4 regions of the Pseudorhizobium halotolerans genome follow, and region 3 is predicted to be linked to each of the others. Evidence: predicted binding sites of a transcription regulator. Region 3 holds the regulator's gene; each other region holds the start of a gene.

Region 1 (8,054 bases), on a different contig from region 3:
TTGAGGAAGCTACCTTTCGGGGGCGGCGGCCGATCGCCATCGGCGACGACGTGACCGACGAGGATATGTTCCGGATCGTCAACCGAATGGGTGGCCACTCGATCCGCATCGCTGATGCCCCGGGGGGCACAGAGGCCCGTGGCATCATCGCATCGGCGGAGGACCTTCGCCAGGCCCTCGCACGTGCAGCGACAGCGGGCGATGGTTCCGAATTTCCGTCCTCAACATCATTGCCATCATCCTTGAAAGGAAGAACCGCTTGAGCCGTCTTGTGGTCGTTTCGAACCGTGTGACACTGCCGGCAAAGGGCGGGGCTGCGCCAGCCGGTGGACTGGCTGTCGCCTTGCAGGCGGCTCTACAGGAGCGGGGCGGAATCTGGATGGGCTGGTCCGGAAAGTCCAGCGGTTCCCGTGAGCCTGAGCCACTCGCCCAGCAGCAGCATGGCAATATCACCTATGCGCTGACTGACCTGACGAAGACGGACGTGGAGGAATACTACGAGGGCTTCGCCAATCGCGTTCTCTGGCCGATCTGCCATTACCGTCTCGACCTAGCCGAGTACGGCCGCAAGGAAATGGCCGGTTACTTCCGCGTGAACCGCTTCCTTGCGCATCGTCTTGCACCGCTGTTGCAGGAGGACGACGTCATCTGGGTGCATGACTATCACCTGATCCCGCTCGCGGCGGAACTGCGGCAGATGGGCTTCAAGAACAAGATCGGCTTCTTCCTGCACATCCCATGGCCTCCGGCCGACGTGCTGTTCACCATGCCGGTGCATGAGGAAATCATGCGCGGCCTGTCGCACTATGATCTCGTGGGCTTCCAGACCGACCACGATCTTTCGAACTTCGGGGGCGGTCTCGTGCGCGAGGGCATTGGCGACGCCCTCGGCGATGGTCGGTTCACCTCCTATGGCAGGACGTTCAGGGGCGGCTACTACGGGATCGGCATCGAGACGGCCGCGTTCGCCGACTTCGCGCGCAAGGCGGCAAGCAACATCATGGTGCGAAAGGCGCGACAGAGCATCGAAGGCCGCGACCTGATCATCGGCGTTGACCGGCTGGACTATTCCAAGGGGATCACCCAGCGGATCGACGCCTTTGAACAGTTCGTCAAGGCAAACCCCGGCTACCACAACAAGGTGACCTATCTGCAGATCACGCCGAAATCCCGCTCGGAAGTGCCGGAGTATGAAGCGATGCAGCGCACCGTGGCCGAACAGGCAGGCCGGGTGAACGGTGCCATGGGCACGGTGGACTGGGTGCCGATCCGCTACATCAATCGCTCGATCGGCCGCCCGGTGCTTGCCGGCTTGTACCGGCTTGCCAAGATAGGACTGGTCACTCCGTTGCGCGACGGCATGAACCTTGTTGCCAAGGAATATGTCGCGGCGCAGGACCCGGAAGATCCCGGTGTTCTTGTGCTTTCCCGTTTTGCCGGCGCCGCCCGGGAACTTCGAGGGGCGCTGCTGGTCAACCCCTATGATATCGAGGGTACGGCCAATGCCATCGCCCGCGGCCTCAGCATGTCGCTGGAGGAGCGGCAGGAGCGGTGGCGCGGGATGATGGACCACCTTCTCGAACGGGATGTCATGCGCTGGTGCGACGATTTCCTCAAGGATCTGCAGGCTTGAGAGGCGGTGAGACCCGCCTCGCGCTTTACTTTGCCGGCGTGAGCTGAGGCTCGGCCGCCGTGATCACGCCGCCTTGGCGACGTGATACTCCTTGATTGCGACCATCTTGATGGCGGGATAGCGCTCCGCCTCGTAACGTAGCGAGAATGCGTCCTGGGCCATGAAGACGGGATCGCCGTCGAGATCACGGCAGATGTCGCCGCGGCGCTGGTTGATGAACTTCTCCAATTCCGCCGGCTGGTCCGCAGAGATCCAGCGGCAGACGGAGAACCGCGCCATCTCGAAGGAGACCGGCAGACCGTATTCGGCCGACAGGCGCTCCTTCAGCACGTCCAGCTGCAGGGCACCGACGACGCCAACAATCGCCGGCGAGCCGTCCTCCGGCTGGAAGAGCTGGACGACCCCCTCTTCCGCCATCTGCTGCAAAGCCTCCTTCAGCTTCTTCGCCTTCATGGCATCTTCCAGCCGCACGCGGCGCAGGATTTCCGGCGAGAAGTTCGGTACGCCCTGGAAGACCAGCGCCTCGCCCTCTGTCAGCGTATCACCGATGCGGAGCGTGCCGTGGTTCGGGATGCCGACAACATCGCCGGCATAGGCCGTATCGGCAAGCTGGCGCTGCGACGCGAAGAAGAACTGCGGTGCAGTCAGCCCGAGCTGCTTGCCGGTGCGCGCCAGCCGCGCCTTCATGCCGCGTTCGAGCTTTCCTGAGCAGATGCGGGCAAAGGCAATGCGGTCGCGGTGGTTGGGGTCCATGTTCGCCTGGATCTTGAAGACGAAGGCCGTCATCCTGTCTTCATTGGCATGAACCGTGCGCAGATCCGCCACCTGGTCGCGCGGTGGCGGCGCAAAGGCTCCCAGCGCGTTGATGAGATCGCGAACGCCGAAATTGCGCAGCGCCGAGCCGAAGAAGACGGGCGTCATATGCCCTTCCAGGAAGGATTGGCGGTCGAAGGGACGGCAAGCCTCCCTGGCGAGTTCCGTCTCCTCGATGAAGGCCGCGCGTTCGTTTTCCGGAAGTCGGTCGGCCACGCTCTGCGGTCCATTCACGGGCAGAGGCTCCACCTGTGTGTCTGCACCGCGAAAGGTGTTGTTCGCCAGATTGTAGGACCCGCAGAACGTCTTCGAGCGGCCGACGGGCCAGGTGATAGGCGCCGTATCGAGCGCCAGCTTCTCCTCGACCTCGTCCAGGATTTCGAACGGATCGCGGCTCTCGCGGTCCATCTTGTTGACGAAGGTGATGATCGGGATATCGCGCATCCGGCAGACCTCGAAGAGCTTCAGCGTGCGCGGCTCGATGCCCTTTGCCGCATCGATGACCATGACGGCCGCATCCACCGCCGTCAGGGTACGGTAGGTGTCGTCCGCAAAGTCTTCGTGGCCCGGGGTATCGAGAATGTTGAAGACATTGCCTTCGTATTCGAAGGTCATCACCGAGGTGACGACGGAGATTCCGCGCTCGCGCTCGATCTTCATCCAGTCCGAGCGGGTCTGGATGCGGTCCTTCTTCGCCTTCACCTCGCCGGCAAGCTGGATTGCGCCGCCGAACAGCAGCAGCTTTTCGGTGAGTGTGGTCTTACCCGCGTCCGGGTGCGCGATGATCGCGAAGGTGCGGCGGCGGGATACCGCCTCTGCGAGACTTTCAGCCATGTCCGGTAAATCCTGTCAGTTGGCGCCTATCTAGCGATCCGGCCGTCTTTATGCAATTCACCTCGGAAACAAAGGAGCCTCGGCATGCGTGATATCATTGGTCCGGTCCTCAGGTTGGTCCGAATGCCTCATGGGGCAGGGCTGCCGCTGCCAACTTATGAGACCCGTGGGGCAGCGGGAATGGATCTGCCGGCCGCGATCGCGGAGGACGAGAGGCTGATACTGAAGCCGGGACAACGGAAGTTGGTGCCGACCGGCTTCATGCTCGAGATCCCCGAAGGCTTCGAGGCACAGATCCGCCCGCGCTCCGGTCTTGCCTTCAAGCACGGCATCACCTGCCTCAACACGCCCGGCACGATCGACAGCGACTATCGCGGCGAGGTGAAGGTGCTGCTCGTCAATCTCGGCGAGGAGGAATTCGAGATCTCGCGCGGGATGCGCATCGCGCAGATGGTCATTGCCCCCGTGACACAGGTGCAGGTCCACGAGGTGAGCGAGACGGGAGAGACCTTGCGGGGCGCCGGAGGCTTCGGATCAACCGGTGTGTGATTGAGCAAGCCCTGCCTCGGCCTGCCCTCCCCTTGGAACAAAATTCCGCAGCATCTCCCGGATCCGATGCGTCGTGGCTGGCGTTGAAGCAAAAGTCGCCCTACCCTATCGGTAATCTAGGGAGAGCATCATGGCAGACACAAAGAAGCCCGGCCGCGGCCGGATCTATTCCTCCATCACCGAGACGATCGGCGATACGCCCATCGTCCGCCTCGACAAGCTGGCGAAGGAGAAGGGCGTCAAGGCGAACCTGCTCGCCAAGCTCGAGTTCTTTAATCCGATCGCTTCGGTCAAGGACCGTATTGGCGTGGCGATGATCGAGAGCCTGGAAGCACAGGGCAAGATCACCCCCGGCAAGACGACGCTGGTCGAGCCGACATCCGGAAATACCGGCATTGCGCTCGCCTTCGCGGCTGCCGCCAAGGGATACAAGCTGATCCTGACCATGCCCGAGACGATGTCGATCGAGCGCCGCAAGATGCTCGCACTTCTTGGGGCAGAACTGGTGCTGACGGAAGGCCCGAAGGGGATGAAGGGTGCCATCGCCAAGGCCGAGGAGCTCGCCTCCACTCTGCCCGACGCCGTCATCCCCCAGCAGTTCGAGAACCCGGCTAACCCCGAGATCCACCGCAAGACGACGGCCGAGGAGATCTGGAACGACACGGACGGCCAGGTCGACATCCTCGTCTCCGGCATCGGCACCGGCGGCACGATCACCGGCGCGGGGCAGGTGCTGAAGGGCCGCAAGCCCGAGCTCAAGGTGGTTGCAGTCGAACCGAGCGACAGCCCGGTCCTCTCCGGCGGCAATCCGGGCCCCCACAAGATCCAGGGAATCGGTGCGGGGTTCGCGCCGCAGATCCTCGATACCGACGTCTATGACGAGGTCGTCACGATCTCCAACGACGAGGCGTTCGAGACGGCACGGCTCGTCGCCCGGCTGGAGGGCGTGCCAGTCGGCATATCCTCCGGCGCGGCACTCGCCGCGGCGATCAAGGTGGGTAGCCGCGAAGAGAACGCGGGCAAGAACATCGTCGTCATCATCCCCTCCTTCGCCGAGCGCTACCTGTCGACGGCCTTGTTCGAAGGTCTGGGCGGCTGAACATCCTGATGCCGAGTGGCGGACGGATGCGTCCGTTCGCTACTCGCTAATCGCCACCAAGTGTTCGCTGTCTCTTCTAGGCCGCCGCCGAGAGCCGCTCCCCTGCCATGCGGTAGGAGATCGCTTCGGCCAGATGGACGCGACTGACGGTATCGCATCCATCGAGGTCGGCAAGCGTGCGGGCGACCTTCAGGACCCGATGGTAGCCGCGCGCGGAGAACTTCAACTTCTCCGCCGCATCGCGCAGCAATTGAAGTCCCCCCGCATCCGGCTCGGCGATCTTCTCGATCAACGCAGTGGAGCACCGTGCGTTGGTCGAGACATGTGGCGCCCCTGCCGCCCGGAAGCGCTCCTGCTGCCGCTCACGGGCGGCGGCGACGCGTCTTGCGACGTCGGCGCTCGCCTCAGCCGGCCGAGGCCTGATGAGATCGGCTGCAGAGACTGCCGGAACATCGATCCGGATATCGATCCGGTCCATCAGCGGTCCTGAAATGCGTCCCTGATAATCCGACACGCATTTCGGCCCGCGTGCGCAGGTGTGGCCAGGCTCTCCGGCCATGCCGCAGCGGCACGGGTTCATTGCCGCAACAAGCTGAATGCTGGCCGGATAGGAGACCCTGTGGTTGGCGCGGGCAATAACGCATTCCCCCGTCTCGAGTGGCTGGCGTAGCGCGTCCAGCACTTGCGGCGCGAACTCCGGGAACTCGTCAAGGAAGAGGATGCCGTGGTGGGCGAGTGAAGCCTCGCCAGGCTTTGCCCGCAACCCGCCGCCAACGAGAGCGGCCATGGTGGCGGAGTGATGCGGCGTGCGGAACGGACGGCGGTCCGAAAGCTTGCCGCCGGAGAGCTGGCCGGCGATGGAATGGATCATCGACACTTCGAGAAGTTCTGCCGCAGACAAAGGCGGAAGGATCGACGGCAGGCGTGCCGCCAGCATCGACTTTCCCGAGCCAGGGGGACCCACCATTAACAGGTTGTGGCCTCCCGCCGCAGCGACCTCCAGCGCGCGCTTCGCGCTTTCCTGCCCCTTGATATCGATGAGGTCCGGCAGGTTGGCCGGCAGCGCGCGGATCGCCGGTTGCGGTCGTGACATTACCTGCGTGCCGCGGAAATGATTGGCGAGGGCAATCAGGCTGCGGGGCGCGAGAATGTCGATATCGGCGCCGGCCCAGGCCGCTTCCGGTCCGCTGTCGGCAGGGCAGATCAGCCCCTTGCCGAGCGCATTGGCACTAATCGCTGCCGGGAGGGCGCCGGCCACCGGCGCCAGCGTGCCATCGAGGTTCAGTTCGCCAATGACGACATAGCCCGACAAGGCATCGGCCGGAATGGCGCCAAGGGCTGCCATGAGACCGAGCGCGATGGCTAGATCGAAGTGCGAGCCCTCCTTGGGAAGATCGGCCGGCGCGAGGTTCACCGTCACCTTTTTGGGCGGAAGCGAAAGTCCGGAGGCATGGAGGGCTGCTTGGACCCTTTCGCGGCTTTCCGCCACCGCCTTGTCGGGAAGCCCGACAATCGGCATCAGCAGCTTGCCAGGGGAGACCATGACCTGAACTTCGACAGGAACGCCTTCTATGCCCTGAAATGCAACCGTAGAGACACGCGCCACCATAAACCGCCTCCAAGCTCATGCCAGAAGCGCCAAGCGATCCACGCTTTCCGCGCCAGCGATTGCAATCTGGCATGGAAATGAGAATAAAACAAGAACATCACAGGAACTAGTTCCCGTCTCTGTTGCTCTTAGGTTGCACGAGGTTGTAGCGCGAGAACAAAACGGCTCTGTAGCCGCAGTTTCAGCGGCGCTTGGCTTCGATCGCGTCCCAAAGCAGGACAGCAACATCGGCGCCGCCGAACTTCTTCACCTCGCGAATACCGGTCGGCGACGTTACGTTGATCTCCGTCATGTAATCGCCGATGACATCGATGCCGACGAAGATGAAGCCACGCTCTCGAAGCGCGGGCCCGATCCGTTGGCATATCTCCCGATCACGCCGCGTCAGTTCGACGGCCTCGGCACGGCCGCCGACATGCATGTTGGAACGGCTGTCGGTCTCCGCCGGCACGCGGTTGATGGCGCCGACAGGCTCTCCATCCACCAGCAGGATGCGCTTGTCGCCCTTGCGCACGGCCGGCAGATAAGCCTGCGCGATATAAGGTTCGCCGCGATAGACCTGTTCGAACATTTCCAGCAGCGACGTGAAATTGCGATCGTCACGCGCCGAGTGGAAAACGCCCGCACCGCCATTGCCGTAGAGCGGCTTCAGGATGATGTCGCCCATTTCCTGCCGGAAGGCGGCGATCTCCTGCACGTCGCGGCTGATCAGCGTTGCCGGCATCAGGTCGGCGAACTCGGTGACGAAGATCTTCTCCGGCGAATTGCGGACCCAGGCGGGGTCGTTGACCACTAGTGTCTTCGGATGGATGCGCTCGAGCAGATGCGTCGAGGTGATGTAGCCCATATGGAAGGGCGGGTCCTGGCGCAGGTGGATCACGTCCATGGTCGAGAGGTCGACGCGCTCGCGCTCGCCGAGGCTGTAGTGGTCGCCCTTGACGTCCCGGACCTGCATCGGCTCCACGGCCGCAAAGATCTTGCCGTCGCGCATGGTCAGCCGGTCCGGCGTATAGTGGAACAACTCGTAGCCGCGCGCCTGCGCCTCCAGCGCCATGGCGAAAGTGGAATCTCCAGCAATGTTGATGCTGGAGACATGGTCCATCTGGAATGCGACCTTGCGGATGTTCGCCATCGTCCCTGCCCCTTCAAAAATGCCCGCCTGATGTAGGACGGCGGCTCGTCAAAGGCAACGGCCTCAACTGGCGCAGGTTCAGGCCATATACAAAGCCGGTTGAGGAGTGACCGCCGGAGCGTCACGCAGCTCGATGCGCTTGCACGTGTCCCTCGAAAAGAAGTGCAGCCGTCGCGGATCAGCTGCCAGCCTCATTTCGTCGTGCAGCTGCACGTCGAGCGGCATCGCCGCCGTCAGCGCCTGATCCCCCACATGGCCGTGCACGAGACGTTGCGAACCAAGTTCCTCGACATAGTCCAGGCGGAACAGCAGGGCTTCCTCGCCAGGCGCGGCGACCCGCAGGTCTTCCGCACGCAGACCGACGGTGACCTCGCCGGATGTCGGC
Region 2 (8,054 bases), 180 kb from region 3:
TCGCTGTGCGCGGCTCGCTGATAGCTTTCGGCATACTTGCCGTCTTCGCCCTCTTCGGTGCGAGCCTGCTGGGCTCCCTTGGGATATCCATGGGCGCCTTCCGCATCGCCGGCGGACTTCTGCTGTTCTGGATCTCTTTCGAGATGGTCTTCGAGCGTCGGCAAGAGCGCAAGGAAAAGACGTCGCAGGCGGCAATCACGGTCGACCACCTTCATAACATTGCGGTGTTTCCGCTGGCGCTTCCGCTGATCGCCGGACCCGGAGCCATTTCCGCGACGGTACTTCTCGCCGGCACCCTGGCAGGCCCATGGGACCGCCTTCTGCTGATCGGCGTCCTGGCACTCACAATGGGTGTGGTATTGGCGGCCCTGCTGATTGCCGAACGGCTAGACCGATTCCTCGGAGTGACGGGGCGGGCCATCCTGACCCGCCTCCTTGGAGTTATTCTGGCGGCACTCTCCGTCCAGTTCGTGGTGGACGGCGTGAAGTCGGCGTTCAACACCGTCTGAGGCTCGTCAGTTCGGTCGCTCACAAAGCGACCGAACGTAGATCAGAACGGGATGTCGTCGTCCAGATCGCGGGAGAAGCCGCCTCCGCCACCCTGGCCACTACCTTGGCCTCCACGGCTTCCGCCGGAGGCTGGCCGGTCGTAGTCGTCGCCGAAGTTGCCTCCGCCGTAGTCGCTGCCGCCACTAACGCGGCCACCACTGCCGCCGCCATAGCTCCCCTGCCCGCCACCTTCGCCGCGCCCGTCCAGCATGGTCAGCGTCGAGTTGAAGCCCTGCAGAACGACCTCCGTGGAATAGCGGTCATTGCCGTTCTGGTCCTGCCACTTGCGGGTCTGCAGCGCGCCCTCGATATAGAGCTTGGCGCCCTTCTTCACATACTGCTCGACGACCTTGCACAGGCCCTCGTTGAAGACGACGACATTGTGCCATTCGGTCTTCTCCTTGCGTTCGCCGCTGTTGCGGTCACGCCAGCTTTCCGAAGTGGCAATGCGCAGGTTGGCGATCGGACGGCCGTCCTGCGTGCGCCGAATTTCAGGATCGGCTCCGACATTACCGATCAGGATTACCTTGTTGACGCTTCCAGCCATAGTTCTTCACCTTGTTCGCTGCCTGTCGTGCAGCCAATTTCCGAGAGGACGGTAGCTTAGACCATCTGCCGCCGGGATTGGCCTCCCTCTGCCGCTCATCCACAGTCGATTTTTGTTCTTTTTTTGTTCTATTTATTCTCTATAATCGAGTCAAGCGACTCGCATTTGACGCGGTCTGTTGGAGTTTCTGCCTTCACACCGCCACTTCATTCACTACATAAGGGCATCGATCCTTCCCCACCGAGCAGACTAATGAGCGAACTTAAGACGATCTCCATCCGTGGTGCGCGTGAGCATAACCTGAAGGGTATCGATCTCGACTTGCCGCGCAACTCGTTGATCGTCATGACCGGGCTTTCCGGTTCAGGCAAATCCTCCCTCGCCTTCGACACGATCTACGCCGAGGGACAGCGACGCTATGTCGAAAGCCTTTCGGCCTATGCGCGCCAGTTCCTGGAGATGATGCAGAAGCCGGACGTGGACCAGATCGACGGGCTTTCTCCTGCCATTTCGATCGAGCAGAAGACGACGTCCCGCAATCCGCGCTCCACTGTCGGCACGGTCACCGAAATCTACGACTACATGCGCCTGCTGTTTGCGCGCGTCGGCGTTCCCTATTCGCCGGCAACCGGCCTGCCGATCGAGAGCCAGACGGTCAGCCAGATGGTGGACAGGGTCCTCGCCTTCGAGGAGGGAACCCGTCTCTACATCCTGGCGCCGATGATCCGCGGTCGAAAGGGCGAGTACAAGAAGGAACTCGCCGACCTGATGAAAAAGGGCTTCCAGCGGGTGAAGGTGGATGGCCAGTTCTACGAGATCGCCGATGTGCCGGCGCTCGACAAGAAATACAAGCATGACATCGACGTGGTGGTGGATCGCCTCGTTGTGCGTTCGGCCATCGGTGCGCGACTGGCCGACAGCCTCGAGACCTCGCTGAAGCTTGCCGACGGTCTGGCAGTCGCGGAGTTTGCCGACAAGCCGCTCCCGCCGCAGGAAACGGCCGCGGGCGGCTCGGCGAACAAGTCGCTGAACGAAACGCACGAACGCGTGCTCTTTTCTGAGAAATTCGCCTGCCCCGTTTCGGGCTTTACGATCCCAGAGATCGAACCGCGACTGTTCTCCTTCAACAATCCTTTTGGTGCCTGCCCCACTTGTGACGGGCTCGGCTTCCAGCAGAAGATCGACGCGGCGTTGATCGTGCCGGAGCCGAGCCGCACGCTGCGCGACGGCGCTATAGCCCCATGGGCCAAGTCGACTTCACCTTATTACAACCAGACCCTGGAGGGGCTTGGGAAGGTCTATGGCTTCAAGCTGTCCACCCGCTGGTCGGAACTCTCCGAGCAGGCGCAGTCCGCCATCCTCCAGGGGACCGAAGAGAAGGTCGAGTTCCATTACGCGGACGGCGCCCGGTCCTACAAGACAACGAAGACATTCGAAGGGATCGTTCCCAACCTCGAACGCCGCTGGAAGGAAACCGACAGTGCGTGGGCGCGCGAGGAGATAGAGCGCTACATGTCGGCGGCGCCCTGCCCCGCCTGCAACGGCTTCCGTCTGAAACCGGAGGCACTGGCCGTCAAGGTCAACGCGCTGCATATCGGTCAGGTGACCGACATGTCCATCAAGGTGGCGCGGGACTGGTTCGAGGAACTGCCGCAGCACCTGAACACCAAGCAGAACGAGATTGCGGTGCGCATCCTCAAGGAGATCCGCGAACGGCTGCGCTTCCTCAACGATGTCGGCCTCGACTATCTCAGCCTTTCCCGGAATTCAGGCACGCTGTCCGGCGGCGAAAGCCAGCGCATCCGGCTTGCCTCGCAGATCGGCTCAGGGCTCACGGGGGTGCTCTATGTCCTGGACGAACCGTCGATCGGTCTTCACCAGCGCGACAATGCGCGGCTGCTCGATACGCTGAAGCACCTGCGGGACATCGGCAATACCGTGATTGTCGTCGAGCATGACGAGGACGCGATCCTCACCGCTGATTATGTCGTCGATATCGGTCCTGCCGCAGGCATTCACGGCGGTGAAGTGGTCGCGGAAGGCACGCCCGCGCAGGTCATGGCAAACCCTAAATCGATCACCGGCAAGTATCTTTCCGGCGAACTCGGTGTCGCGGTGCCCGCCGAACGTCGCAAGCCGAAGAAGGGAAAGGAGATCAAGGTCGTCGGCGCCCGCGGCAACAATCTGAGGAATGTCACCGCATCTGTGCCGCTCGGCGTTTTCACGGCGGTAACCGGCGTTTCGGGCGGCGGTAAGTCCACCTTCCTGATCGAAACGCTCTACAAGGCCGCCGCACGGCGGGTCATGGGTGCGCGAGAGATCCCTGCCGAGCACGACAGGATCGACGGTTTCGAACACATTGACAAGGTGATCGATATTGACCAGTCGCCGATCGGACGCACGCCGCGCTCCAACCCGGCCACCTATACCGGCGCCTTCACCCCGATCCGTGACTGGTTTGCAGGCCTCCCCGAGGCGAAGGCGCGGGGCTATGCGCCCGGCCGCTTTTCCTTCAACGTCAAGGGCGGCCGCTGCGAGGCCTGCCAGGGCGACGGCGTCATCAAGATCGAGATGCACTTCCTTCCCGACGTCTACGTCACCTGCGACGTCTGCCACGGCAAGCGCTACAACCGTGAGACGCTCGACGTGCATTTCAAGGGCAAGTCAATCGCCGATGTGCTGGACATGACGGTCGAGGAAGGTGTCGAGTTCTTCTCGGCCGTTCCCTCCGTGCGTGACAAGTTGCAGGCGCTCTTCAATGTCGGCCTGGGCTATATCAAGGTGGGGCAGCAGGCCAACACGCTTTCGGGGGGCGAGGCGCAGCGCGTCAAGCTAGCCAAGGAATTGTCGAAGCGCTCGACCGGACGCACGCTGTACATCCTCGACGAGCCGACGACGGGTCTGCATTTCCACGACGTGGCAAAGCTCCTCGACATGTTGCACGAACTGGTGAACCAGGGGAATTCGGTGGTGGTCATCGAGCATAATCTCGAGGTCATCAAGACGGCGGACTGGATCATCGACATCGGGCCGGAAGGTGGAACCGGCGGCGGCGAAGTGGTGGCAGCCGGACCGCCGGAGGCGATTGTCAACGAAAAGCGGTCCTATACGGGTCAGTTCCTCAAGGAACTGCTCGATCGACGACCGGCGAAGAGGGTTGAGGCGGCGGAGTAGTCGCCGGGGAGGCATGATGCCAGCGAAAGGCACGATTCGCACCGGAATCGGAGGCTGGACCTTCGAGCCGTGGGAAGGCAGTTTCTATCCCGAGAAGCTGCCGAAGAAGCGGCAGCTTGAATATGCGTCCGGCAAGCTGAAGGTCATCGAGGTCAACGGCACCTATTACGGATCGCAGAAACCTGAGACTTTTGCGAAATGGGCCTCCGAAGTGCCGGAAGGCTTCATCTTCACGCTCAAGGCCAGCCGCTTCACGACCAACCGCAAGGTCTTGGCGGAGGCCGGCGAATCGATCGACAGGTTCTTTGCCCAGGGGCTGACGGAACTCGGCCCGCATCTCGGACCGATCCTGTGGCAGTTCGCGCCCACCAAGAAGTTCGAGCCCGAGGATTTCGAAGCATTCCTGAAGCTTCTGCCGGACAATGTCGACGGACTGCGTCTGCGGCATGTCGTGGAAGTACGCCACGACAGTTTCAAGGTTCCGGAATTCGTGCAACTCCTCGCCCGATACAATGTAGCGCCCGTCTGCGCCGATCATCATGAATACCCGATGATTGCTGACGTAACCGCTGATTTCGTCTACGCGCGGCTGCAGACGGGATCCGACGACATCCCGAATTGTTATGCGGAAGCCGATCTGAAGGCGTGGGCGGATCGCCTGGAGACATGGGCGTCGGGTGGTGTGCCGGGTGACCTGCCGCTCGTCGACGGGGCTCGTAAACCGAAGCAGGAACCACGTGACGTCTTTGCCTTCTTCATTCACGAAGGCAAGGTGAATGCCCCGCAGGGGGCGATAGCCCTCCAGGGTTTGGTCGACGGCTGATCAGTCAGCGTCGAGCGGCCTAATGGCGTGGACCAGCGCTTCGGCCGTCATGCCCTCCCCTGCGCGAAGAGCGGCTTCCCCGTGGAGATAGACGCCCGCGGCGGCCGCCTCGAATGCCGGCATGCCGTTGGCCAGCAGTGCGCCGATCATTCCAGCGAGTACATCGCCCGAGCCCGCCGTCGCGAGCCAAGGCGGAGCGTTCTCGTTGACAGCGGCCCGGCCGTCGGGCGCAGCAATGACGGTATCGGCCCCCTTGTAGACGACGACGGCATTCGACCGTTGTGCGGCAGCCACCGCCTTTTCGACCTTGCTCAGCTCGAAGGCGTCACCGATATCCGGGAAAAGACGGGCGAACTCCCCCTCGTGAGGCGTCAGGACAAGGCGGGTTTCGCCGCGGTAGGCATCGAAGAGCAGGTCCGGACAGTCCCGGAAGGATGTGATCCCGTCAGCGTCCAGCACGAGCGGGTGGCCATCGAGCGCCAGGACGAAATCCCTCGCCTTTGCACCAACGCCAAATCCCGGTCCCAAAACGAAGGCCGAGAGTTTCCCGCTTGCCAGCCACTCCCCGATCTCATCTGGATTCTTCACTTCGCGCAGCATGACAGCCGTTAGGTGTCCGGCGTTCGTCCCCATTGCATCGGGAGGCGAAGCGACCGTGACGAGTCCGGCACCGCTGGCCAGCCCGGCCTCCGCCGAGAGGCGCGCGGCGCCCGTGTGTGATGCGCCGCCGGAGAAGACGATGAGATGTCCCCGCCGGTACTTATGCGATCCTGAATCAGGTTTCGGCAGCAGGTGGCGCCACAGCGACGGCTGGTTCACCCGCAGCGCACCCCCGGCATTTCGAACGATGCGCCACGGGATGCCGATGTCGACGACCTCGACGTCACCGCACAGTGACCTGCCGGGCATCAGCAGGTGGCCCGGCTTGCGTGCCATAAAGGTCACCGTATGGCTCGCGGGAAACGCACCGCCGAGCGGTATGCCCCTGCGGCCGCACAGGCCGGACGGGAGGTCGACGGCGATGACGGGAAGGCCGGACGCTTCCACGGCCGCGATCACCTCCCGAAGGTCGGTTGGAACGTCACGCGCCAAGCCCGCACCGAAGACGGCGTCGATGATTGTGTCACCCGCCTGCAAGCTCAGATCCGACAGCGGCAAGGCCGGGAGCGGACAAGCCCGCCTGGCAATCCCCGCGTCCCCGGCAGGCTCGAAGGCGACATCCAGCACGAAGATCTGCACTCTGGCGCCGCCCTCGGCAAGCGCACGGGCGGCAACATAGCCGTCTCCGCCATTGTTTCCCGGCCCACAAAGCACGACGAAGCGGCACGTCTGCGGATAAAGCCGCAGCGCCGCCGCCGCAACCGCCCGCCCTGCTTGCTCCATCAGTCCGTAGGAGTCGATACCTGAGGCAGCCGCGGCAGCGTCCGCATCGGCCATTTCCTTCGGGGTGAGCAGTGTGGCAAGGTCCGTGATCATCCCGCCAATTGAAACCAAAGTCTGCCAGCACGCAAGCTCGCCTCATCGACCGTCGACGTGCCCAAAAGCTATGCAAGTGCCTAATAGATGAGCCTCTGCATGCATCCCAGGAAAGCGCGAAGGTACCGCGGCGGCGATGAAAGCATCATCCGCCTAAATTGAAGGCCGGTGGAAGCCATCGAGAAAATCCCCCGAGGCGTACCACTCGCCTGCTTTTGGCTTCCGCCATGGAATTTTTTGCCCCAGCGTCTTTGCAGACTGGCATGATACCTGCATTAGTAGGGACGCCGGTAACGGCCACGTCAGGGAGAGATAGTTTCTCATGAAAAAGATCGAAGCCATCATCAAGCCGTTCAAGCTGGACGAAGTGAAGGAAGCCCTTCAGGAGGTCGGCCTGCAGGGCATAACTGTGACGGAGGCGAAGGGCTTCGGGCGGCAGAAGGGCCATACGGAGCTCTATCGCGGCGCCGAATACGTGGTGGATTTTCTGCCCAAGGTGAAGGTCGAAGTCGTACTCGCCGACGAGAGCGTCGACGCCGTCATAGAAGCCATTCGCAACGCGGCCCAGACCGGCCGCATCGGCGATGGAAAGATATTCGTCTCTAATGTCGAGGAAGTCGTCCGGATCCGAACGGGCGAAACGGGCGTCGACGCCATCTAGTTCGCGAGGCCTCCCAGCCTCGGCACAATTCGTCATCACATTTCAAGGAAGCAGCAAATGACGACCGCAAGCGAAATCATGAAGCAGATCAAGGAAAACGAGGTTAAGTTCGTCGACCTGCGTTTCACGGACCCCCGGGGCAAGCTTCACCACGTCACCATGGACGTCGCCGCCGTCGATGAAGACATGTTCGCCGACGGCGTCATGTTCGACGGGTCCTCAATCGGCGGCTGGAAGGCGATCAATGAGTCCGACATGGTGCTCATGCCCGACCCTGCCACCGTGCACATGGACCCCTTCTTCGCCCAGTCGACGATGGTGGTCGTCTGCGACATTCTCGACCCAGTGTCCGGCGAAGCCTATAACCGCGACCCGCGCGGTACCGCCAAGAAGGCCGAAGCCTACCTGAAGGCATCGGGAATCGGCGATACCGTCTATGTCGGGCCCGAGCCCGAATTCTTCGTCTTCGACGACGTCAAGTACAAGGCGGACCCCTTCAACACCGGGTTCAAGCTCGACTCCTCGGAACTGCCGTCCAACGACGATACCGATTATGAAACCGGCAACCTCGGCCACCGTCCGCGCGTGAAGGGCGGCTATTTCCCGGTTCCCCCGGTCGACAGCCTCCAAGACATGCGCTCGGAAATGCTGACCGTTCTGGCCGAGATGGGCGTGGTCGTCGAGAAGCATCACCACGAGGTGGCATCCGCACAGCATGAACTCGGTGTGAAGTTCGACACCCTGGTCCGCAATGCCGACAAGATGCAGATCTACAAGTATGTGGTCCATCAGGTCGCCAACGCCTATGGCAAGACGGCAACCTT
Region 3 (8,054 bases):
GCGCACGCATGTCTCCGCCTTCCGGGCCTGCGCTGCCCGGCCTGAATGATTTTGCCTTCCGCTCCTTTCATGATGGCATCGGGGCGATCGGCTTCTTCTACGGTGCGCCACAGGCGGCAGTCCCTTCGCAGGCCGCAGCGCTGGACTGGGGCCGGGCACTCGAGAGATGGATCTTCTCCCTGCGCAGCATGATCGCGGACCGGATACGCAGCGTGCTGCCAGGAGACGCGGGTGCGTTCGCAGCAGCCATTGTCACCGATGAGAGACGTGCGATCTCCCGAGAAACGACGGAGGCCCTGCGCATCTCCGGCCTTGCCCATATCGTGGCGATCTCCGGGCTCAACATGGCGCTCGCGGCCGGTATCTTCTTCGTCGGACTGCGCAGTTGCCTCTGCCTGTTCACCGGCTTCGCCCAGGCGTGGCCGGTGAAGAAGATCGCCGCCACCGGGGCGCTGCTCATGGCCACTGCCTACTATCTCGTCTCCGGCTTTGCGGTCTCCGCAGAGCGAGCCTACCTGATGATGGCGGTGATGCTCATCGCCGTATGGTTCGACCGCGCGGCAATCAGCCTTCGCAATATCGCACTGGCGGCGCTCATCATGCTGGCGATGGCCCCTTCCGAGATCATGGGGCCGAGTTTCCAGATGTCATTCGCGGCGACGGCCGCGCTGGTCGCGGGTTATGCCTATTGGAGCCGGCGCGGCGCAGGGGAGGATCCCGAACCATCGATCTTCGCCCGCGGCAGGCTCGCGCCGGTGCTGACCGGCTGGCACTGGATGGCGGGGATTTTCGCCACCTCGCTGATCGGCGGCCTGTCGACGGCGATCTATTCGATGGAGCACTTTCACCGGCTTGCCGGCTATGGCCTGGCGGCCAACCTCGCCGTGATGCCGATCATCTCCTTCGTGGTCATGCCGGCTGGCCTGCTCGGTATGTTGTTGATGCCGCTCGGGCTCGACGCGCCCCTCCTGAAATTGATGGGTCTGGGGCTGGAGGCGGTCATCGCGGTCGCAAAGCACGTGGCTGCCTGGGGTGGAGACGTCGGCACCGGCCGGCAGCATCCCTGGTTCCTGTCGATCGCCTCGATCGGCTTCCTGATCGCCCTGTTGCGTACTCGGCTTAGGCTGGTCGGCGTGCCGATCATGGCGCTCGCCTTCGCGCTGAGCTCGCAGGCGAACCGATTGCCCCAACCTGATATTCTGATCTCCGACGACGGCGCGCTCGTAGCACTGCGGGGCAGCGTTCTTGCCACCAACCGTGCGCGCCCGCCAGCCTTCATCTTCGACCAGTGGCAGCGCGCCCTGCTGCTTCCCGAGCCCGTCGCTCCGGTCATGTCTCCGGCAAGTGACATTGGCATTGCGGCGGCAGGCGATCCTTCCGCGAAAGCCGCCCTGATCGACGAACAGCGTGACCGGATCCGGTCGGAAATGTCGTCGATGCTCGCTCTCGCCGCAGCTGATGCGGGTCGATTCCATTGCCTGCCCAAGCTGTGGTGCGTGGCGGTAGCCCATGAGGGCGGAGTCAGTATTGCCGTGGTCGAGGATCCGCGACTAGCAGGAAGCGCCTGCGATCTGGCGGCGCTGGTTGTCGCCCCTCGCGCGCGGTTCGACGAATGTCGCGCGGGTGCCGTGCTGCTGAACGCCGCAAGCCTGAGAAAGACTGGCGCGATCGAAATCTATCTGAACGGCAGTCCCGACCCGTCCCTGTGGCGGGTCAACGCGGCAAGTGCCGGAACCCGCCGTCCATGGACCAGCCACCGTCTCTATGACTGGCGAAATGACAGCTTCGACCAAACGCTTCCCTTAGCGCTGCTGCGAATGATCAGTGGTAGCGGCGGATGAGGCCGACGAGCTTTCCCTGAACCTTCACCCGATCGGCGGGAAGGATGCGAGTCTCATAGGCCGGGTTGGCAGCCTCCAGCGCGATCGAGGCACCGCGGCGGCGGAACCGCTTCAGCGTTGCCTCCTCGTCATCGACGAGAGCCACGACAATGTCTCCGGGGCTGGCCGTCTGGCCGTTGCGGATGATGACCGTATCCCCATCCAGGATCCCCGCCTCGATCATCGAGTCGCCCTTGACCTCCAGTGCATAGTGCTCGCCGGCGCCAAGCATTTCGACAGGAACCGCAATGTCGTGCGTATTGTTCTGGATCGCCGAGATCGGCACGCCCGCCGCGATACGTCCCATGACCGGCACGCTCGTGCTTGCGTTCTCGTTGCTTGCGGCGATCGGCGAGGGGGCCGGCGCCGGCTTCTGCTTGCCGAGGCTGCCCTCGATGACGCTCGGCGAGAAGCCGCGGCGCGGCTGCAGGCTGGTGCTGTAGGCTTCCGGCAGCTTTATGACCTCAAGTGCCCGCGCCCGATTGGGCAGCCGGCGGATGAAGCCGCGCTCCTCGAGCGCAGTGATCAGCCGGTGAATGCCCGACTTCGACGCCAGGTCGAGCGCATCCTTCATTTCGTCGAAGGACGGAGGCACGCCCGACTCCTTCATCCTCTCGTGAATGAAAAGAAGCAGTTCCTGCTGTTTGCGCGTGAGCATCCGGGTTCCCTGACGATGAAACAAATACGGAACAGACCATATATGTTCCGGGTGTGTTCCGCAAGGCTAAAGTTCCAGCTGCGTCGGCGTGCTTATGCCTTGGCTCCGTGACAGAGGCGGTGGTTGCTGTTATGGACATCGCGTCCGCCGCAGCCGGGTCCACGCGACGGAGCAGATGCCCGCTTGAAAGGAGTGCCGCCATGGACGTTAAGCCCAATCCCGAAGTTTTCGTGGGTGAAGGCCAGGGCCGCGTGTTGTTCTCCCAGCAGGCTCGCTTCTCGCTGATTGCCGGCCCCTGCCAGATGGAAAGCCGCGACCACGCCTTCATGATCGCCGGAAGGCTCAAGGAGCTCTGCGCCGAGCTCGGGATCGGCCTTGTCTACAAGTCCTCCTTCGACAAGGCGAACCGGACATCGTTGTCGGGTAAGCGCGGCATCGGCCTGGACAGCGCGATGGAAATCTTTGCCGACCTCAAGAGGGAATTCGGCTTCCCGGTTCTCACCGACATTCACACGGAAGAACAGTGCGCACTGGTCGCGCCCACGGTCGATATCCTGCAGATACCCGCCTTCCTTTGCCGCCAGACCGATCTGCTGATCGCCGCCGCGAAGACCGGTCGCGCCATCAACGTTAAGAAGGGCCAGTTCCTAGCGCCCTGGGACATGAAGAACGTCCAGGCTAAATTCACGGCAAGCGGCAATCCGAACGTGCTTCTCTGCGAGCGTGGCGCCTCCTTCGGCTACAATACGCTCGTCTCCGACATGCGTTCGCTGCCGATCATGGCCGCGATGGGCTCGCCGGTGGTCTTCGATGCAACGCATTCCGTGCAGCAGCCCGGCGGGCAGGGCGGTTCATCCGGTGGCCAGCGTGAGTTCGTCGAGACGCTCGCCCGCGCAGCCGTCGCTGTCGGCGTTGCCGGCCTGTTCATCGAGACGCACGAGGACCCGGACAATGCGCCCTCCGATGGCCCCAACATGGTTCATCTGAAGGACATGCGACGGCTCCTGGAAAAGCTTCTGGCCTTCGATGCCGTGGCCAAGGCCGCCTAGGCGCCGCAGCGGGAGCCGGATTGTAATTCGCCTGTCATCGATTAAGAGACATTGTCGATGACCGCAGGGCATTGGGTTTACCTCAGGGAGAGATCATGACCGCCATTACCGATATCATCGCACGCGAAATCCTCGACAGCCGCGGCAATCCGACTGTGGAGGTCGATGTCTACCTGGAGGATGGCAGCATGGGCCGCGCGGCTGTCCCCTCGGGTGCTTCCACCGGGGCCCACGAGGCGGTGGAACTGCGCGATGGCGGCAAGCGCTATGGTGGCAAGGGCGTTGAGAAGGCGGTCGAGGCGGTCAATACCGAGATCTTCGATGCCATTGGCGGCTTCGATGCCGAAAGCCAGATCCACATCGACAAGACTTTGATCGCACTCGATGGCACACCCAACAAGTCGCGCCTCGGCGCCAATGCCATCCTGGGCGTCTCGCTCGCCGTCGCCAAGGCAGCAGCTGATTCCTCCGGCCTGCCGCTCTACCGCTATGTCGGGGGCGCCGGCGCACACGTCCTGCCGGTACCGATGATGAACATCATCAACGGCGGCGCCCATGCCGACAATCCGATCGACTTCCAGGAATTCATGATCATGCCGGTTGGCGCGGAGAGCCTTCGCGATGCGGTTCGTATCGGTGCGGAAGTCTTCCACGTCCTGAAGAAGGAACTCGCCTCCCAGGGCCACAACACCAATGTCGGCGACGAAGGTGGCTTTGCCCCCGGCCTGAAGAGCGCACCGGAAGCCCTCGACTTCATCATGCGCTCGGTGGAAAAGGCCGGCTACAAGCCCGGTGACGATGTATGCCTCGCACTGGATTGCGCCTCGACTGAATTCTTCAAGGACGGCAAGTACGCCATGGAAGGCGAGGGCCGCACGTTGGAACCCGGTGCCATGGCCGAATACCTGGCGGAACTCGTCGGAAAGTATCCGATCATCTCCATCGAGGACGGCATGGCCGAGGACGACTGGGATGGCTGGAAGTCGCTCACCGATCTCGTCGGCTCCAAGTGCCAGCTCGTTGGCGACGATCTTTTCGTCACGAACTCCGCGCGCCTGCGCGACGGCATCAAGATGGGTGTCGCCAACTCCATCCTCGTCAAGGTCAACCAGATCGGCTCTCTGACCGAAACGCTGGATGCCGTAGAGACCGCACACAAGGCCGCCTATACCGCGGTCATGTCGCACCGCTCGGGCGAAACCGAGGATTCGACGATCGCCGATCTGGCGGTCGCCACCAATTGCGGGCAGATCAAGACCGGATCGCTCTCGCGTTCGGACCGGCTTGCCAAGTACAACCAGCTGATCCGCATCGAGGAAATGCTGGGGCCGCAGGCAGTCTATGCCGGCAGGTCCATTCTCAAGGCCTGATTCATCAGGCAAACATTAAGTTCGCAAGGAAAGCCCGGTTCGCCGGGCTTTCTGCGTTTCGGGCGGTCAACGATTGCTTAAGCAAGTTCTGCGAATTTGACACATCGTAATGCGTTTCGAGGATGTCGCGGGGCATGTGGACCAAGCACCATAAGGAAAGAAAACTCGGTCGATTCGTGCTCCCGCTCATAACCGTCGCCTTCCTTTCGTATTTCGGTTATCATTCGGTCAACGGCGAGCTCGGGCTCATTGCTACCGAAAACTTCGAGCGGCAGCGGCTCGATCGCTTGGCGGAACTTGCGCGACTGACCGAGAAGCGGCAGGCTCTTGAGCGTCAGGTGCAGCTCCTCAGTGACGGTTCGCTGGAAAAAGACATGCTGGACGAGATCGCGCGTTACCAGTTGAACGTCGCGCGCGAGGACGAAATCGTGATCTTCAACAACTATTTCTAGGTTAACCAGATTTCGGTTAATCTGAATTAATATTGTATTATCAGCGGGTTGTACGGAATGCGAGCCATGCATTTATGGCATTGCTGGGGTGCCTTTTCTTCCCTATGGTAACGGCCTGAACAAGACCTGCAGCACATGAGGGAGGGATGAATGGCGCCGAGAAAAACCGCGTCTGTATCCGGCCGCAAATCCGCGGCAAAGCCTGCAAGAAAAGACTTCACCGGCGGTACCATCGCCGAGTTCGACAAGGAGCAGGAGCTCCAGGCTTACCGTGACATGCTGCTGATCAGGCGGTTTGAGGAGAAGGCCGGCCAGCTCTATGGCATGGGCTTCATCGGCGGCTTCTGTCACCTCTATATTGGCCAGGAAGCGGTCGTCGTCGGCATGCAGATGGCGCTCAAGGAAGGCGACCAGGTCATCACCGGCTATCGTGACCACGGCCACATGCTGGCGACCGGCATGAGTGCGCGGGGCGTCATGGCAGAGCTGACGGGACGTCGGGGCGGCTATTCCAAGGGGAAGGGCGGCTCCATGCACATGTTCTCCAAGGAAAAGCACTTCTACGGCGGCCACGGCATTGTCGGTGCCCAGGTCTCCCTCGGCACGGGTCTTGCGTTTGCCAACAAGTATCGCGGCAATGACAGTGTCTCGACTGCCTATTTCGGTGATGGCGCCGCCAACCAGGGCCAGGTCTATGAGAGCTTCAACATGGCCAACCTGTGGAAGCTGCCGATCGTCTACGTGATCGAGAACAACCGCTACGCCATGGGCACCGCCGTCTCGCGCGCCTCCGCGCAGACCGACTTCTCCCAGCGCGGCGCCTCCTTCGGCATTCCGGGATACCAGGTAGACGGCATGGATGTCCGCGCCGTCAAGGCCGCCGCGGACGAGGCGGTTTCCTACTGCCGCTCCGGCAAGGGCCCGATCATCCTGGAAATGCTCACTTACCGCTATCGCGGCCACTCGATGTCCGACCCGGCGAAGTACCGCTCAAAGGACGAAGTGCAGAAGATGCGTTCGGAACACGATCCGATCGAGCAGGTGAAGAACCGCCTGCTCGACAAAGGCTGGGCATCGGAAGATCAGTTGAAGACGATCGACAAGGACGTCCGCGACATCGTCTCCGACTCCGCCGACTTTGCCCAGAACGATCCGGAGCCGGATACCTCCGAGCTCTATACCGACATTCTGCTCTGAGACGGGGAGGGACACTAGTATGCCAATCGATATCCTCATGCCCGCCCTTTCTCCGACCATGGAAGAGGGCACGCTCAGCAAGTGGCTGAAGAAGGAAGGCGACACGGTCGCATCCGGTGACGTCATTGCTGAAATCGAGACCGACAAGGCGACCATGGAAGTGGAAGCCGTGGATGAAGGCGTGATCGGCAAGCTGCTGGTCGAGGCCGGCACCGAAAACGTCAAGGTCAACACGCCGATCGCCGTGCTGCTGCAGGAAGGCGAGAACGCTGATTCCATTTCGGCGGAAAAGCCTGCCCAGGCGGAAGCGGCCAAGGCCGATGCTGATACGCCGGCCGCGACCTCGGACGCTGCAGGCGGCAAGGCCCGCGAAGCCAGGGACGAGCCTGCCTCGTCCGCCGACAACAAGGTTCCGGCACAGCCGAAGGTCGACGTCGCTGCCGATCCGGATATCCCGCAAGGCACCGAGATGGTCTCCACCACCGTCCGCGAAGCACTGCGTGATGCCATGGCCGAGGAAATGCGCCGTGACGAGACCGTCTTCGTAATGGGCGAGGAAGTTGCCGAATACCAGGGCGCCTACAAGGTGACCCAGGGTCTTCTGCAGGAATTCGGACCCCGCCGTGTCGTCGACACCCCGATCACCGAGCACGGCTTTGCCGGCGTCGGGGTCGGTGCGGCCATGGCCGGCCTTCGCCCGATCGTCGAGTTCATGACCTTCAACTTCGCCATGCAGGCGATCGACCAGATCATCAACTCGGCCGCCAAGACGCTCTACATGTCCGGTGGACAGATGGGCGCGCCGATGGTCTTCCGCGGCCCGAACGGTGCTGCTGCCCGCGTGGCGGCCCAGCACAGCCAGGACTACGCGGCCTGGTATTCCAGCATTCCCGGCCTGAAGGTGGTCATGCCCTACACGGCGGCCGATGCGAAGGGCCTGCTGAAAGCGGCCATCCGGGATCCGAACCCGGTGATCTTCCTGGAAAACGAGATCCTCTACGGCCAGTCCTTCGACGTGCCGAAGATGGATGATTTCGTCCTGCCGATCGGCAAGGCCCGCATCCACAAGCAGGGCAAGGACGCGACGATCGTCTCCTTCGGCATCGGCATGACCTATGCGACGAAGGCGGTCGCCGAACTGGAGAAGGAAGGCATCGACGTCGAGCTGATCGATCTTCGCACCCTGCGCCCGATGGACCTGCCGACCGTCATCGAATCGGTGAAGAAGACCGGCCGTCTCGTCACGGTCGAGGAAGGCTATCCGCAGAACTCGGTGGGCACGGAAATCGCCACCCGCGTCATGCAGCAGGCCTTCGACTATCTCGATGCGCCGATCCTGACGATCGCCGGCAAGGACGTGCCGATGCCTTATGCGGCCAACCTCGAGAAGCTGGCCCTGCCGAATGTCGGCGAGGTCGTCCAGGCGGTGAAGACCGTCTGCTACAAGT
Region 4 (8,054 bases), on a different contig from region 3:
AGCGGAGGCTGCCGCGCAACATCATTTCGGCGTGCCGGCAAGCAAGCTGACGCGCGGGCAGGCTGCACTGCTCGCGGCAGCACTCCCCAACCCGATCACCCGAGTTGCCGGCAAGCCCGGCCCCGGCATGCGGCGCATCGCGGGGGTCGTGGAGCGGCGGGCGCGGAATGCAGGCGATTACATCACCTGCATTTATGGATGAGGTTCAGGCTTTTCATTGGTCGCGGCTGCTGATGGCCGCTAGGCTTTGTGGGCCGCACGGAGGACCCCCATGGAAGAGCTTACCCTTTATATCGGAAACAAGAACTATTCCTCCTGGTCGTTTCGGCCATGGATCGCCCTGACGGCGGCCGGTGTCCCCTTCAGGGAGCATCTGATCCCGTTCGACTTCCCTGCCGGAAACCCTCTGTTTCGCGACATTTCGCCAACGGGACGCGTTCCGGTCCTTCATCATGGACCGCTGCGGATATGGGAGTCGCTCGCCATCATAGAGTATGCGGCCGAGCTGTTTCCGGACCGGGCTCTGTGGCCGGCCCGGCGCGATGACCGGGCCGTGGCGCGATCGATCTCGGCAGAGATGCTCTCGGGCTTCAGGGCGCTGCGCGGCGCCTGCCCGATGAACATCCGCCGCGAGAAACGAAGAATTTCTCTTCCCGACGGCGTCATGGAGGATGTCGAACGGATCTCGGCGATCTGGAAGGAATGCTGCGAGAAGTCGGGCGGGCCCTATCTTTTCGGGCCGTTTTCGGCAGCGGACGCGATGTTTGCACCGGTGGTCAATCGTTTCGACGTCTATGACCTGGTGCGAGACGCGGAGGTGCTGGCCTACATGGAGGCGGTGAAGTCTCATCCTGCCTGGATCCGATGGTGCGAAGGCGCTCTAGAGGAGACCTGGATCGTTCCGGAAGACGAAGCTTGAGACGCTTGACGGAAATTTTGCGACAGGGACTGGTCAAGCTGGCGATCAGCATGTATAAGCCGGCCCAATTTCCGAGATTGAGGGATGTCCAGTTCGGCTAGAGTTCCGGCCGACGACATGCCTTGCACGAAGTGGAGTAGCGAGAATGGCTGTACCGAAGAGAAAAACAAGCCCGTCGAAACGCGGTATGCGCCGTTCGGCCGACGCGCTGAAGGCCTCGACCTATGTCGAAGACAAGAATTCCGGCGAGCTTCGCCGCCCGCATCACATCGACCTCAAGACCGGCATGTATCGCGGTCGCCAGGTTCTGACGCCGAAGGAAAGCGCATAAGCGTTTTCTTCCCGATCTTTTCGTAAAAGAGGCCGGTCAATCCGGCCTTTTTTCGTTGCGCGAAAGATGCGTTTTTCGCAGGATCAGAGCTTGTCCAGTCTGCTCTGCAGGTTCCGAAGTTGCTCCTTCAGTTCCTCCAGATCCTTAGATTCGGATTTTTTGGAAGCGCTCCCTGCCGCATCGCTGCCGAAGGGCGAGAACATCTGCATCGCCTGGCGGAACATCTCCGTATTCCGCCGAACCTGCTCTTCCATCAGTTGCATTGGTGCCTGGAGGTTCTTGGTAAGCGGGCTTTCCCCCAAGGCACGCGTCATCTGTTCGCGCATCTGCGCCTGCTGATCGGTGAAGGCCTGCATCGAGTGCTCGAGGAATGTCGGTACGACCATCTGCATCTGGTCACCATAGTAGGAGATCAACTGGCGCAGGAAGGAGATCGGCAACAGGGTGTTGCCCGTCTTGGACTCCTGCTCGAAGATGATCTGGGTCAGCACCGAGTGGGTGATATCCTCTCCCGTCTTGGCGTCCTGGACGGTGAACTCCTCGCCCTTCTTGACCATCTTCGCGAGGTCTTCCAGCGTCACGTAGGTGCTGGTGCCGGTATTGTAGAGACGCCGGTTGGCGTATTTCTTGATGACGGTGTCGCCTTCGGTCTTGGCCATTCTCATCTCCTCGCTCCGTCCAAGCTCCCTGCCGGAAGAGCTCTCCCCGGGCAAATGTAAGCCCAAACGAAGCAGCCTGACAACGTGTTTTTGTGCGCCGCGGGGAGGCGGTTTGCTGCGCAAAAACAAGCTGTCAAACGTCAACTCTTCATCCGATCAAAGTTGCAGGTAAGCCTGTTTGACTTCGTACCGAAGCTTTGTCACTGTTTCAGCAAAATGGAAATGACGAGGAGACGTCCGTGACCAACCCTTCCATCGTAATCGCCTCGGCTGCCCGCACCGCCGTCGGCTCGTTCAACGGCGCGTTCGCGAACGTGCCGGCGCATGAACTGGGAGCCGCCGCGATTAATGGCGCTCTCGATCGCGCCAAGGTCGATGCCGCCGAGGTCGACGAAGTCATTCTCGGTCAGGTACTGCCTGCAGGCGAGGGCCAGAACCCCGCACGCCAGGCTGCCATTAAGGCAGGCATCCCCCAGGAGGCGACCGCCTGGGGCGTCAACCAGCTCTGCGGCTCCGGTCTTCGCGCCGTCGCGCTCGGCATGCAGCAGATCGCTCTCGGAGATGCCAGGATCGTCGTCGCCGGTGGGCAGGAATCCATGTCGATGGCGCCGCACTGCGCCCATCTGCGCAACGGCGTGAAGATGGGCGACATGAAGATGATCGACACGATGATAAAGGACGGCCTGACGGACGCCTTCTATGGCTATCACATGGGGATCACGGCCGAGAACGTCGCCCGTCAGTGGCAGTTGTCGCGCGACGAGCAGGACCAGTTCGCCGTCCAGTCGCAGAACAAGGCGGAGGCCGCCCAGGCTGCCGGGCGGTTCAAGGATGAGATCGTTCCCTTCGTGGTGAAGGGGCGCAAGGGCGATGTTACGGTCGATACGGACGAATATATCCGCGCCGGAGCAACCCTCGACAACATGGCGAAGCTTCGACCGGCCTTCGACAAGGAGGGCACGGTGACCGCCGGCAATGCCTCCGGTATCAATGATGGTGCCGCCGCTGCCGTCCTGATGACGGAAGAGGAGGCGAGCCGCAGAGGGATCCAGCCGCTCGTGCGGATCGTCTCCTGGGCGACGGCCGGCGTCGATCCGCAGATCATGGGGACGGGACCCATTCCCTCCTCCAGGAGGGCGCTGGAGAAGGCAGGGTGGAAGCCGCAGGACCTGGATCTGGTCGAGGCGAACGAGGCTTTCGCTGCCCAGGCCTGTGCCGTCAACAAGGAACTCGGCTGGGATACGGCCATCGTCAATGTCAACGGCGGCGCCATCGCGATCGGTCATCCGATCGGCGCCTCGGGTGCGCGCATTCTCAATACGCTTGTGTTCGAGATGAAGCGGCGTGGCGCACGCAAGGGCTTGGCCACGCTGTGCATCGGAGGCGGCATGGGTGTTGCCATGTGCCTGGAGGCGATGTGACGGGCGACGTTGCCGCAACCGATGCGGCGGCCGGCCTGATTAAGTCTGCGCGAGCTCGCGAGGGCTGCTTGAAGGTGCAACGGAGGAGAGCTGCATGAGTAGGGTTGCATTGGTTACGGGGGGGACGCGCGGGATAGGAGCAGCCATATCGGTCGCGCTTGCCGCCGCCGGATTTCGCGTCGCCGCCAGTTTTGCGGGAAACGAGGAGAAGGCGAAGGCCTTCGGGGAAGAGACCGGCATCCCCGTCTTCAAATGGGACGTCTCCAACTATCAGGAATGTGCAGACGGTGTCGCCCGCATCGAGGCTGAGATCGGTCCGGTCGAAGTCCTCGTCAACAATGCAGGGATTACCCGCGACGGGATGTTCCACAAGATGACGCCCGAACAGTGGAATGAGGTCATCGGCACGAACCTCACTGGCCTCTTTAACATGACCCACCAGGTCTGGGGCGGCATGCGTGATCGCGGGTTCGGCCGCATCATCAACATCTCGTCCATCAACGGCCAGAAGGGGCAGATGGGCCAGGTCAACTATTCCGCCGCGAAGGCCGGCGATCTCGGCTTCACGAAGGCGCTCGCGCAGGAAGGGGCGGCCAAGAACATCACCGTCAACGCCATCTGCCCAGGCTATATCGGGACTGACATGGTAAAAGCGGTACCGGAAAAGGTTCTGAACGAGCGGATCATCCCGCAGATTCCGGTGGGCCGACTGGGCGAACCAGAGGAAATTGCCCGTTGCGTGGTCTTCCTTGCATCAGACGACGCAGGTTTCATCACGGGATCGACCCTGACCGTGAATGGGGGGCAGTACTTCGCCTGATCTCCATTCGGAAGACAAAACGAAAAGCGGCGCCGGGGTTACCGGCGCCGCTTTCTTGTTCCAGAAGGTGCCAGTTAGCGGCAGCGTGCTTCGTAGGTCCGGCCGTAGCGATCCCGATAGACGCAGTAGCCCGAACGCTCCTGTGATGCGCCCACCAGCGCGCCGACAGCACCGCCGGCGACCGCGCCGACCGCTGCGCCACCCCAGCTGTTCGTTGCAAGGCCGCCGACAACAGCGCCCGTACCGGCACCGATGGCCGTGCCGCGTTCCGTGGACGTGCAGGATGCGAGAGAGCCGATGAGGGCGGCGGCGAGCAAGATCTTCTTCATGATTTTTCCTTCCCGATTTGACGACGCTTTACTAGATCCTGCCCATGAGCAGGAGGATTATGACGATGACCAGGATGAGCCCGAGACCTCCTGACGGTCCGTAGCCCCAGCCGCGGCTGTAACCCCAATTCGGCAAAGCGCCAATCAGGAGCAGTATCAGGATTACCAGCAACACCGTACCGAGCATGCTATTCTCCGATCCAACATTCAGGATGCGGGAACAAACGCATCTTCTACCGTTTTGTTCCGCGGCATCAATGGGCGGGAAAGCAATTTGTTCCAGGACCGGCGCGAGGAATGCTCACACGGCCATAGGCCGCGTGAGAACAAAACAGCATCCGAGCGGGTCAGCGATTCGTCGCCAATTTGTTCCGCTTTGTTCATGACGACCTTGCAAAACAGCGGGACCGGCACGCTGGCGTCTTGCCATGCCGGCTCGCGATTGCCATGTCTGGGGCGCTGGTGACGCGTGCTCCGGCACTCACCATGTACGGATACGGATTTGAATTTCCATCCCATGATCCTCAGCGGCCGCGGTGTTACCGCCGTCCTCGGCCCCACCAATACCGGCAAGACCCACTATGCGATCGAGCGGATGGTGGCCCACGGCAGCGGCGTGATCGGTCTGCCGCTGAGACTTCTCGCCCGCGAAGTCTACACCCGCGTGGTGGAGAAGGTCGGGACGAACGCGGTCGCCCTGGTGACCGGCGAGGAAAAGATCAGCCCGCCGAATGCCCGGTTTTCTGTCTGTACTGTCGAAGCGATGCCGCGGGAAACAAACGCTGCATTCGTCGCGATCGATGAGGTGCAGCTGGCTGCCGATCTCGAGCGCGGACACATCTTCACCGATCGCATCCTGCATCTGCGAGGTCGCGAGGAGACGCTGCTTCTCGGTGCCGGCACGATGCGGCCGATCCTGGAACGCATCCTGCCCGGCATTACCATCGTCGAGCGGCCACGGATGTCGCAACTTTTCTATGCGGGCCAGAAAAAGATCACCCGGCTCCCGCAACGTTCGGCCATCGTGGCGTTCTCGGCCGATGAGGTTTACGCGATTGCCGAACTCATACGCCGTCAGCGGGGTGGCGCCGCGGTCGTTCTTGGCGCGCTCAGCCCCCGCACCCGCAACGCCCAGGTCGGGCTCTACCAGGAAGGTGATGTCGAATATCTGGTGGCGACCGACGCCATCGGCATGGGCCTCAATCTGGATGTCGATCATGTTGCCTTCGCTCAGGACCGCAAGTTCGACGGTTTTCAGTTCAGGCATCTCACGCCCGGTGAGATGGGCCAGATAGCCGGCCGTGCCGGCCGCCATCTCCGCGATGGCACGTTCGGCGTAACAGGTCAGGTCCCGCCGCTCGACGATGAGCTTGTCGAGCGGATCGAGAGTCATGAGTTCCAAGAGGTCAAAGTCCTGCAGTGGCGGTCGAAGGCGCTCGACTTCTCGTCGCTCCGGGATCTGCGCGAAAGCCTGGAAGTGGCTCCCACTGTTCCTGGCCTTACCCGCGCCCTGCCCGCCACCGACAGCCGGGCTCTGGAGCACCTCTGCCGCTATCCCGAGATCGTGGATATCTCCACCACGCCGGCGCGGGTCGAAAAGCTGTGGGAGGCTTGCGCGCTCCCGGACTACCGTCGAATTGCGCCGGCGCAGCATGCGGACCTCATTTCGACTCTTTTCTTCGATCTTGTGCGTCGCGGAACCGTTAATGAGGAATTCATGGCCGAGCAGGTCAAGCGCGCTGACCGCACGGATGGTGAAATCGATACCTTGTCGGCGCGGATCGCACAGATCCGCACGTGGACTTACGTCTCGAACCGCCCGGGCTGGCTGACTGATCCGACACACTGGCAAGAAAAGACCAGGGAAATTGAGGACAGGCTGTCGGACGCGCTACATGAACGGTTGACGAAACGCTTTGTTGACCGCAGGACATCTGTGCTCATGAGGCGCCTGAGAGAGAATTCGATGCTGGAAGCAGAAATCAGTGTGAATGGCGATGTCTTCGTAGAAGGACATCACGTCGGGCAGTTGGCCGGATTCCGGTTTACGCCGGTATCGGGCGCTGAAGGTCCCGATGCGAGGGCTGTCCAGGCGGCGGCACAGAAGGCTCTGGCGCTCGAGTTCGAGGCGCGGGCGGCACGCCTTTTCGCGTCCGGCAACAGCGATCTTGCGATCGGCTCGGATGGCTTCGTCCGCTGGCTGGGTGATCCGGTTGCGCGCCTTGCGGCGAGCGACCATGTGATGCGGCCGCGCGTCATCCTGCTTTCCGATGAGCAACTGACGGGCAATGCACGCGATCATGTCCTCGCTCGAATCGAGCGGTTCGTGAACCATCATATCGCGACTGTGCTTAAGCCTCTCGATGATCTCTCCCGTGCTGAAGACCTCCAAGGCCTTGCCAAGGGACTGGCGTTCCAACTGGTTGAAAACCTCGGTGTCATGTTCCGCCGCGATGTCGCGGACGACGTGAAGTCGCTCGACCAGGACGCGCGCGCTTCCATGCGCCGCTACGGCATCCGCTTCGGCGCGTATCACATCTTCATGCCGGCGCTCCTGAAGCCAGCCCCGGCAGAACTCATTACCCTGCTCTGGGCGCTCAAGAACGATGGTCTGGACAAGCCGGGTTACGGCGAACTCATTCCGGCACTGGCCGCCGGCCGGACGTCCGTTGTTGCCGATCCAGGCTTTGAGCGCACCTTCTACAAGCTCGCCGGCTTCCGCTTCCTCGGCAAGCGTGCGGTGCGCGTGGACATTCTGGAGCGTCTGGCGGATCTCATTCGTCCGCTCCTGCAGTGGAAGCCCGGCTCATCGCCCCGTCCAGAGGGCGCCTATGACGGGCGCCGCTTCATGACGACAACATCGATGCTCTCCATCCTGGGAGCCACTCCCGACGACATGGAGGAAATCCTCAAGGGTCTCGGCTATCGCGCCGATACCGTGACCGCAGAAGAGGCGGCATCGTTCCTGGCGGCACAGGATCCCGCTCCGGCATCGGAAGCTACGGCAGAGGCGCAGGCGGAAACTGCTGAAAAGACCGAGGATGCTGCCGATGAAAGCGCGTCTCCCGGTAATGAACCAGTCACCGAAGCGCCGGTCGAGGGTGCCGTGGCGGAGCCTGAAGCCGCCGCTGCCGAGGCTAACGAAGGCGAAGCGGCTGCTGCAGCCGAGCCCGAGGCTCCGAAGCCTGTACTGCTATGGCGTCCAGCGGGACGCAACGAGAACCAGCGTCCAGGCCGCCCGCAACAGGGAGAACGTCGTCACGGCCGCGATGAGCAGCGTGGCGAGGGCCGCGGACAGGGTGAGCGGGAGGCCAAGGGGCCGGGACGCTCCAATCGTCGTCCGGATGGCAAGCCTGGCCGCGGTAACCGCCCTGAGCGGGGTGAGCGCCCCGACCGCGGCAAAGGGCCGCAGCCCGCACGGTTTGAGGCGAAGCCGCCACGCAAGGAGAAGCCGGTGGACCCGGATTCACCCTTCGCCAAGCTGGCCGCGCTGAAGGAACAGATGAAGAAGTAGGCTGCCATGGACGAAGAAGGCCCGCGGGAAGGTTCGCGCCAGCGTATCGACAAGTGGCTCT

What was found. Region 3 encodes LexA, which represses DNA repair genes until DNA is damaged. Its sites were predicted from a motif close to TGTTCNNNNTGTGTTCNG; they were not measured.
Region 1: FN060_RS13385 (YifB family Mg chelatase-like AAA ATPase) is a predicted target of LexA. The motif match lies at 6,617-6,634, and genes of this name have one in related genera.
Region 2: uvrA (excinuclease ABC subunit UvrA) is a predicted target of LexA. The motif match lies at 1,210-1,227, and genes of this name have one in related genera.
Region 4: FN060_RS01125 (helicase-related protein) is a predicted target of LexA. The motif match lies at 4,836-4,853, and genes of this name have one in related genera.

Annotation. Positions count from the first base shown of each region.
Region 1 is NZ_CABFWE030000007.1:97,719-105,772, forward strand. Features, by position in the region: gene otsB (trehalose-phosphatase) at 1-263, shown strand, start outside; gene otsA (alpha,alpha-trehalose-phosphate synthase (UDP-forming)) at 260-1,633, shown strand; gene FN060_RS13370 (peptide chain release factor 3) at 1,697-3,280, opposite strand; gene dut (dUTP diphosphatase) at 3,365-3,829, shown strand; gene cysK (cysteine synthase A) at 3,960-4,928, shown strand; gene FN060_RS13385 (YifB family Mg chelatase-like AAA ATPase) at 5,005-6,537, opposite strand; gene gshB (glutathione synthase) at 6,719-7,669, opposite strand; gene ugpC (sn-glycerol-3-phosphate ABC transporter ATP-binding protein UgpC) at 7,748-8,054, opposite strand, start outside.
Region 2 is NZ_CABFWE030000005.1:644,141-652,194, forward strand. Features, by position in the region: gene FN060_RS08095 (MarC family protein) at 1-509, shown strand, start outside; gene FN060_RS08100 (single-stranded DNA-binding protein) at 551-1,096, opposite strand; gene uvrA (excinuclease ABC subunit UvrA) at 1,349-4,270, shown strand; gene FN060_RS08110 (DUF72 domain-containing protein) at 4,287-5,093, shown strand; gene FN060_RS08115 (NAD(P)H-hydrate dehydratase) at 5,094-6,578, opposite strand; gene FN060_RS08120 (P-II family nitrogen regulator) at 6,892-7,230, shown strand; gene glnA (type I glutamate--ammonia ligase) at 7,288-8,054, shown strand, end outside.
Region 3 is NZ_CABFWE030000005.1:464,110-472,163, forward strand. Features, by position in the region: gene FN060_RS07190 (ComEC/Rec2 family competence protein) at 1-1,841, shown strand, start outside; gene lexA (transcriptional repressor LexA) at 1,822-2,538, opposite strand; gene kdsA (3-deoxy-8-phosphooctulonate synthase) at 2,739-3,587, shown strand; gene eno (phosphopyruvate hydratase) at 3,683-4,957, shown strand; gene FN060_RS07210 (FtsB family cell division protein) at 5,092-5,409, shown strand; gene pdhA (pyruvate dehydrogenase (acetyl-transferring) E1 component subunit alpha) at 5,560-6,606, shown strand; gene FN060_RS07220 (pyruvate dehydrogenase complex E1 component subunit beta) at 6,626-8,054, shown strand, end outside.
Region 4 is NZ_CABFWE030000001.1:221,166-229,219, reverse strand. Features, by position in the region: gene mtgA (monofunctional biosynthetic peptidoglycan transglycosylase) at 1-202, shown strand, start outside; gene FN060_RS01160 (glutathione S-transferase family protein) at 272-919, shown strand; gene rpmF (50S ribosomal protein L32) at 1,065-1,250, shown strand; gene phaR (polyhydroxyalkanoate synthesis repressor PhaR) at 1,334-1,909, opposite strand; gene FN060_RS01145 (acetyl-CoA C-acetyltransferase) at 2,149-3,330, shown strand; gene phbB (beta-ketoacyl-ACP reductase) at 3,425-4,150, shown strand; gene FN060_RS01135 (YMGG-like glycine zipper-containing protein) at 4,225-4,482, opposite strand; gene FN060_RS01130 (DUF3309 family protein) at 4,511-4,666, opposite strand; gene FN060_RS01125 (helicase-related protein) at 4,997-7,993, shown strand; gene FN060_RS01120 (RNA-binding S4 domain-containing protein) at 8,000-8,054, shown strand, end outside.